DNA from 2 places in the Xanthomonas sp. NCPPB 1132 genome. Region 1 is predicted to be linked to the other one. Evidence: predicted binding sites of a transcription regulator. Region 1 holds the regulator's gene; the other holds the start of a gene.
The links. Region 1 encodes FliA, which starts transcription of late flagellar genes. Its sites were predicted from a motif close to TAAAGTTTNNCNNNCNNNGGCCGATAA; they were not measured.
Positions count from the first base shown of each region.

Region 2: AC1G9L_RS13655 (methyl-accepting chemotaxis protein) is a predicted target of FliA. The motif match lies at 1,656-1,682, and genes of this name have one in related genera.

Region 1 is NZ_CM152819.1:2,508,424-2,512,219, forward strand. Features, by position in the region: gene AC1G9L_RS10590 (chemotaxis protein CheA) at 1-183, opposite strand, end outside; gene AC1G9L_RS10595 (protein phosphatase CheZ) at 188-799, opposite strand; gene cheY (chemotaxis response regulator CheY) at 800-1,192, opposite strand; gene AC1G9L_RS10605 (RNA polymerase sigma factor FliA) at 1,212-1,961, opposite strand; gene AC1G9L_RS10610 (MinD/ParA family ATP-binding protein) at 1,958-2,842, opposite strand; gene flhF (flagellar biosynthesis GTPase FlhF) at 2,829-3,796, opposite strand, start outside.
Region 2 is NZ_CM152819.1:3,191,877-3,195,672, forward strand. Features, by position in the region: gene AC1G9L_RS13645 (TrmJ/YjtD family RNA methyltransferase) at 1-376, opposite strand, end outside; gene AC1G9L_RS13650 (inositol monophosphatase family protein) at 495-1,322, shown strand; gene AC1G9L_RS13655 (methyl-accepting chemotaxis protein) at 1,791-3,796, shown strand, end outside.

The sequences.
Region 1 (3,796 bases):
GGCGTTGATCGCCAGGAAGCCGGCGCCGCCCTTGAGCGTGTGGAAACCGCGGAACACGGCGTTGAGCTGGCCGCTGTCCTCGGGCGCCTGCTCCAGCGACACCAACTGCTCGCCGAGCCGGTCCAGGATTTCCTGGGCCTCGATGATGAAGTCGGCAGCGATGTCGTCGGGTACGGCGCTCATAAAGTTACAGTCCTAGTCCGGACAGCAGGTCGTCGGCGTCGTGCTGCGACACGCCGTGGCGGTCCAGGCCGGGCAGGGCCGGGCCGGCCAGGCTGCCGTCGGCCTTCCTGTTTTCTTCCTTCGGCGGCAGACCCAACGCGCCGAAGCCCTCGTGCACGCGGCGCACGATGCCGGCAACGCGGCGGATGATCTGCCCGGTCAGGTCCTGGAAGCTCTGCGCCAGGGCCATTTCGGTGAGGTTGTGGCGGATCTTGTCGAGGATCTCGCCCTGGTCGCCGCTGAGGCCGCCGGCGGCGAGCTGGTCGGCCAGCGCACGGCATTCCTCGGCCAGGTCCAGGGTGCGGTGGCTGGCCTGTTCGGTCATCTCCACCACGTGGTCCAGGCGCGAGCAGGCGTCGTCCAGCTCGCCGGCCTCGCTGGGCACCACCGGCAGTTCGCCGAGCGCCTGCCCAAGATCGCGCGCGAGCCGGCTCAGGCCCTGCATCATCGGCCGCGTGCGCCAGGCGGCGAGGGTGTCGATCTCCCTGCGCCAGCCGGCCTCGTCGCCGTTTTCCAGCGCGTCCAGCGCGCCTTGCAGGCGTTCGATCAGGGCGGTACGTTCGGCGGTGGCTTCCATTTAGGCGGTCGCTCCCAGGCGTTCGAAGATCTTGCCCAGCTTCTCCTGCAGCGTCTGCGCGGTGAACGGCTTGATGATGTAGCCGTTCACGCCGCACTGCGCGGCCTCGATGATCTGCTCGCGCTTGGCCTCGGCGGTGACCATCAGCACCGGCAGGTGCTTGAGCTTGTCGTCGGCGCGGATGTTGCGCAGCAGATCGATGCCGGTCATGCCCGGCATGTTCCAGTCGGTGACCACGAACTCGAACGGCGCCGAGCGCAGCGCGGCCAGGGCGCTGTTGCCGTCTTCGGCCTCGGCGGTATTGGTGAAGCCCAGATCGCCGAGCAGATTCTTGACGATGCGTCGCATCGTCGAGAAATCGTCCACGATCAAAATCCGCATGTTCTTGTTCACCACTGACTCCTGAGGGTTCCTATTCTTCGTCTTCCAGACCGGCATCGGCGACCTCGAACGCCTTCAGGCGTCCGCGCAACCGTACCGTGGCCTGGCCATGGATCTGACACACGCGCGACTCGCTGACCCCGAGCACCGCGCCGATTTCCTTGAGGTTCAATTCCTGCTCGTAGTACAGCGACAGCACCAACTGCTCGCGTTCGGGCAACTGCGCGATCGCCTTGCCCAGCTCGCGGCCGAATTCGCTGCGCTCGAGCATCTGCTGCGGATTGGGTCCGCCCTTGGCGATGGTATCCAGCTCGCCATGGTCCTCGATGCGCGACTCCAGGCTCAGCACCTGGCCGCGGGCGGCATCTTCCATCAAACGCAGGTATTCGGGAAGCGGCATGTCCATCGCCGCGGCCACTTCGTTGGCGGCGGCGGCGCGGCCGGTGCTCTGTTCGATCTTGCGGATCGCCGAGGCGGCGTCGCGGGCGCGGCGGTGCACCGAGCGCGGCACCCAGTCGCCACGGCGGATCTCGTCGATCATCGCGCCGCGGATGCGGATCGAGGCGTAGGTCTCGAACGAGGCGCCCTGTTCGGCGTCGTAGCTGCGCGAGGCCTCGATCAGGCCGATCATGCCGGCCTGGATCAGATCGTCGATCTCGACGCTGGCCGGCAGCCGCGCCGCCAGGTGGTGGGCGATGCGCCGGACCAGGTCCGAGTGCTGGGTGATGTAGTCGTTGGCGCTGTTGCGCTGGACGGCGCGGTAGTGGGCGGCGGCGTTCATGCGGCCACCCCGCGCTGGATGATGCGTTCGACGAAGAACTCGACGTTGCCGCGCGGGGCGGTCGGCGCCTGCCAGCGCGCGGTGCGCCGGGCGATCTCGGAGATCGCCTGCGCCGACGGGCTGGACGGGTAGGCCTTGACCACCGGCTGCTGGCGCTGCACCGACAGGCGCAGCCAGTCGTCCTGCGGCACGCAGCCCAGGTAGTTCAGCGACACATCGCCGAGGAACTTCTCGCAGACCCGGCTGAGCTTGTCGTACAGCAGGCGGCCTTCGTTGAGGTCGCGGACCATGTTGGCGACGATCTGCACCCGGTCCACCCCGCGCTCGCGCGAGAGGACCTTGATCAGGGCGTAGGCGTCGGTGATCGAGGCCGGCTCGTCGCAGACCACCACCACCGCGTCCTGCGCGGCCTGGCAGAAGGTCAGCACGCTGTCGGTGATGCCGGCGGCGGTGTCGACGATCATTACGTCCAGCTCGCGCTGCAGTTCCGAGAACACGTTGACCAGGCCCACGTGCTGGGCCGGCGGCAGCTCGGCCATGTAGCGGCGGCCGGAGGCGGCGGGCACCACCATCAGCCCGTTGGGCATGTCGATCAGCACCTCTTCCAGGGTGCAGCGCCCGGCCACCAGGTCGGCCACGGTGAACTTGGGGGTCAGCCCCAGCAGCACGTCGACATTGGCCAGGCCCAGGTCGGCGTCCAGCAGCAGGGTGCGCTTGCCCATGTCGGCCAGCGCCATGGACAGGTTCACCGAGATGTTGGTCTTGCCCACGCCGCCCTTGCCGCCGGTCACGGCGATGGTGCGCACCGGACCCAGCGGTTCGCTGCGCGTCGCCGACAGGGGGAAGGCATTGGTCAGATTGACGTAGTCACGCGACGGCATGGGTCTGCTCCGGAGTACAGGGCTTATCGGCAGCGCGCCGCAAATCTTCAAGGCGCAATACCAGGCTGGCGGCGTTGGCGCGGTGCAGGTCGTCCGGCACACGCTGTCCATCGGTCACCCAGGTGATGGGGAGGCGGTGGTCCACGACCACCGACAAGGCACTGCCGAACCGCCCGGTCTCGTCCAACTTGGTCATGATGACCCCCTGTGGGTCGGCGCCGGCGAACCGGCGCACCACCTCGTCCAGGTCGGAGAAATGGGCGTTGGCGGGGAGTACCAGTAAGGATCGGACCACCCGCGAGGCGCGCAGCCAGTGCAGCTGGGCAGCCAGGGCGCGGTCGCGCTGGCCCATGCCGGCGGTGTCGATCAGCACCAGCTTGTAGTCGGCCAGCCGCTCCAGCAGCTGCTGCAGCGCGGCGTCGCTGTCGGCCTCGTGTACGGCGATGCCGAGCTGGCGGCCGTAGCTGTGCAACTGTTCGCGGCCGCCGACGCGGATGGTGTCGGTGGTGACCAGGGCCACGTCGCGGGCGGCATGGCGCTCCAGGAAGCGCGAGGCCAGCTTGGCGATGGTGGTGGTCTTGCCGGCGCCGGTCGGGCCGATCAGGGCGATCACGCCGCCTTCCTCGAGCGGGTCCAGCGCGGCGATCGGCAGGCGCTTGGAGAGCAGGCCCAGCATCAGCCCGCGGCCGCGGTGCAGCTCCAGGTCGGCGGGGATCTGCATGACCACGTCGCGGGTGATGCCGCTGTCGAAGCCGTAGTCGTCCATCAGCTCCAGCGCCTGGGCGCGCACCGGCGAGCCGCGCAGGCGCTCGTCGGTGAGGCGGTTCATCTCGCGCTCGATCATCTGCCGCATCAGCGCCAGTTCGTCGCGCAGCTGCGTCAATTGTTCGTCGTTCTGCGGGGCGGGGAAGGTCGGCACCGCCGCCAGCGTGGCGGCCGCCGGGATTCCGGCAG
Region 2 (3,796 bases), 680 kb from region 1:
CGTTGGTCAGGCCGGTGCGCTCGCGGCCGAACACCAGCGCCACTTCCGCCGGCTCGGCGCTGGTCGCGGTCAGGCGCTGCGCGGCATCGGCCGGCAGCAGTTCCTCCAGCGACACGCGGCGGCTGCGCGCGGTGCAGCCCAGCACCAGCCGGCAATCGGCCACCGCGTCGCTGAGCTCGGGCAACACCGGCGCCTGCTGCAGCAGGTCCTCGGCCCCGGCAGAACGCCGGTAGGCCTCGGTCTCGAGTTCGCACTCCGGCGCCACCAGCACCAGCCGCGACAGCCCCATGGTCTTCATCGCGCGCGCGGCCGCGCCGATGTTGCCGGGATGCTGGGTCCCGACCAGGACGAAGCGGATACGGGTGGAATCGGTCATGGCAGCACGGCAGGCGAAGAGAACGGGGGCGTAGATGGTAAACTGTGCGGCCGGCCTTGGCGCCGGACTGCTCTTTTCCTCCTCCAGACCCACCTCCGCCTTCTCGGGAGCGCTTGCCATGCAAAAACCCGCCGTCACCGTCATGGTCAAGGCCGCCCGCCTCGCCGGCAACGTCCTGTTGCGCCACATCAACCGCCTGGAAGCACTGAACGTGGTGCAGAAGGACCGCATGGACTACGCCAGCGAAGTCGATGCCGATGCGGAGAAGGTGATCGTCAAGGAACTGCGCCGCGCCTATCCCGACTACGGCGTGATGGGCGAGGAAGGCGGCGTGCAGGGCGGCGGCCGCTACATGTGGGTGATCGACCCGCTCGACGGCACCAGCAACTACCTGCGCGGCTTTCCGCACTACTGCGTGTCGATCGCCCTGGTCGAGAACGGCGAGCCGGTCGACGCGGTGATCTTCGATCCGCTCCGCAACGAACTGTTCACCGCCAGCCGCGGCAACGGCGCGGTGCTCAACGACCGCCGCATCCGCGTCAGCGAGCGCAAGGAACTCAACGGCGCCATGGTCCACACCGGCTTCGCCCCGCGCGAGCGCAAGCGCGCCAGCCCGCAGCTCAAGTGCGTGGATGCGCTGCTGGTGCAGGCCGAGGACATCCGCCGCACCGGCTCGGCGGCGCTGGATCTGGCCTATGTCGCCTGCGGCCGCAGCGACGCCTACTTCGAAGCCGGGGTGAAGGCCTGGGACATCGCCGCCGGCGTGCTGCTGGTGCGCGAGGCCGGCGGCCGCGTCACCGATTTCAAGGGCGGCACCCTGGGCCGCATCGACGACCGCGGCCCACAGCAGTTCCAGGTGGTGGCCGGCAACCTCAAGGTCGGCGACGCGCTGCAGAAGCTGATCGTCAACACCGGCTTCGCCGGCGAGTTCGACGCGAAGTTCTGAGCGAAGCGACCGGCGCTGCGCCGGCGCAGCGACATCGAAACAGCAGAAAGCCGCGCACTTGCGCGGCTTTTTTTGTGCCCGACATTCGCAGATCACGCACCCGGGGATTCCCGGCGATCGCCGCGCGCGATGCCGGCCGCGCCCTGCGAAAAAAGGCATATCGACCGAGGCGGCACACGGCGCACCAGACGCCTCACGCCATGCTCACGCACTGCACGTCGTTCGCTTCACCGCTGCTTGATTGGCGCTTGCGTAGAAGAACGCGCTACGACGTGCGCCATGCAGGCACCGCGGCCTGGGGCGATGCGCACGCTGAGATCGGCAAAAAACCCCTAAAGATCCCGAAAACGCGGCCGATACAGATGCGGGTTTCTGCCCGAATTTCCCCCGCTGATCCGTGCCTGCGTTGCCGTCCCTGCGGCAATGGAGCCGGTGGCGCCGCTCTCTCGCATCTATCGGAGATCTCGCGTGTCCTTCCATCATCTCACCGTCACCAAGCGCCTGGCAATCGGCTTCTGCGGCGTGATCGCCATGTTGTTGCTGGTGGGCATCACCAGCCTGATCGGCTTCCGCAAGTTCACCAGCGCCGCCGCGCTGGACGCGCATACCTACAAGGTCATCACCCTCGGCGACCGCATGCTGGTGAGCCTGCTCAACATCGAGAGCGGCGCACGCGGCTTCGCGCTGACCCGCGATACCTCCTACCTGGAGCCGTTCGAGCTCGGCGAACGCGAGTTCCAGGCGCAATGGCAGGAGTCCAAGCAGCTGACCGCCGACAACGCGGCGCAACAGGCGCGCCTGCAGACCCTGATGCAGGACTACGCGCAGTTCATGGCCACCAAGCGCAAGGCGGTGGAGCATATGCGCAACACCGTCGCCGACAGCGACGACGCCCAGTTGGAAGCGTTCCGGACCGTCGGCAAGCAGCAGATGGACGGGCTGCGCGCCACCATCGGCCAGTACGAGAACGCCGAACGCGCGCTGCTGCAGGTGCGCAAGGCCGAGAGCGAGGCGCGCGCGCAGTCCGGCGAATGGACCAGCCTGGGCGGCATGCTGGTCGGCATCGTCGCGGCGATCCTGCTCGGCCTGCTGGTACGCAACAGCCTGATGCGCCAGCTCGGCGGCGAGCCCGCCTACGCGGCCGACGTGGTCCGCCGCATCGCCAGCGGCGACCTGTCGCAGGACGTGCGCCTGCGCACGCAGGCGCCGTCGCTGCTCAACGACATGCGGCAGATACAGGAGGAGCTGCGCACGGTGATCCAGGCGCAGACCGAGATGGCCCGGCAGCATGCCGCCGGCCAGATCAGCTTCCGCATGGACGAAGCGCGTTTCCCCGGCGACTACGGGCGCATGGTGCGCGACACCAATGCCCTGGTGCACAGCCATATCGCGGTCAACCAGCGGCTGATCGCGCTGATGGGCGAGTACGCCGAAGGCGACCTCAGCCGCGACCTGGAGCAGTTCCCCGGCGAGATGGCGATCCTGACCGAGACCATGGCCAAGGTGAAGCGCAACCTCGGCGCGATCAATCACGAAATCGACCTGCTGGTGCGCGCCGCCGCGCAGGGTGACTTCTCGCGCCGCGGCGAAGCGCAGCGCTTCCGCCACGCCTTCCACGACATGGTCGCCAACCTCAACACGATGATGACCGGCACCGAGACCAACCTGGCGGCGCTGTCGCAGTTGCTGCGCGCGATCGCCGCCGGCGACCTCACCCAGACCATGCAGGGCGAGTTCCACGGCGTGTTTGCACGGATGCGCGACGACGCCAACGCCACCGTCGCGCAGCTGACCGACATGGTCGGCCGCATCCAGCAGGCCGCGGCCAGCATCGACACCGCTGCCGGCGAGATCGCCAGCGGCAACGACGACCTGTCGCGCCGCACCGAGCAGCAGGCCGCCAGCCTGGAGGAAACCGCCGCCTCGATGGAGGAGCTGACCGCCACGGTCAAGCAGAACGCCGAGCACGCACGCCAGGCCAACCAACTCGCCGCCGGCGCGGCCGCGGTCGCCTCGCAACGCGGCGCGGTGGTCGGCCAGGTGGTGGACACCATGAGCGGCATCGAGACCGCGTCGAAGAAGATCGCCGACATCATCTCGGTGATCGACGGCATCGCCTTCCAGACCAACATCCTGGCGCTCAACGCCGCGGTGGAGGCGGCCCGTGCCGGCGAACAGGGCCGCGGCTTCGCCGTGGTCGCCAGCGAGGTCCGCACCCTCGCCCAGCGCTCGGCCAGCGCCGCCAAGGAAATCAAGACGCTGATCGACGACTCGGTCGAGCGCGTGAGCGCGGGCTCGACCCTGGTCGCCCAGGCCGGCACGACGATGCAGGACATCGTGGCCTCGGTGCAGCGCGTCACCGACATCATGGGCGAGATCGCCGCCGCCTCGCAGGAGCAGTCCGCCGGCATCGAGCAGGTCAACCAGACCGTCACCCAGATGGACGAGACCACCCAGCAGAACGCCGCCCTGGT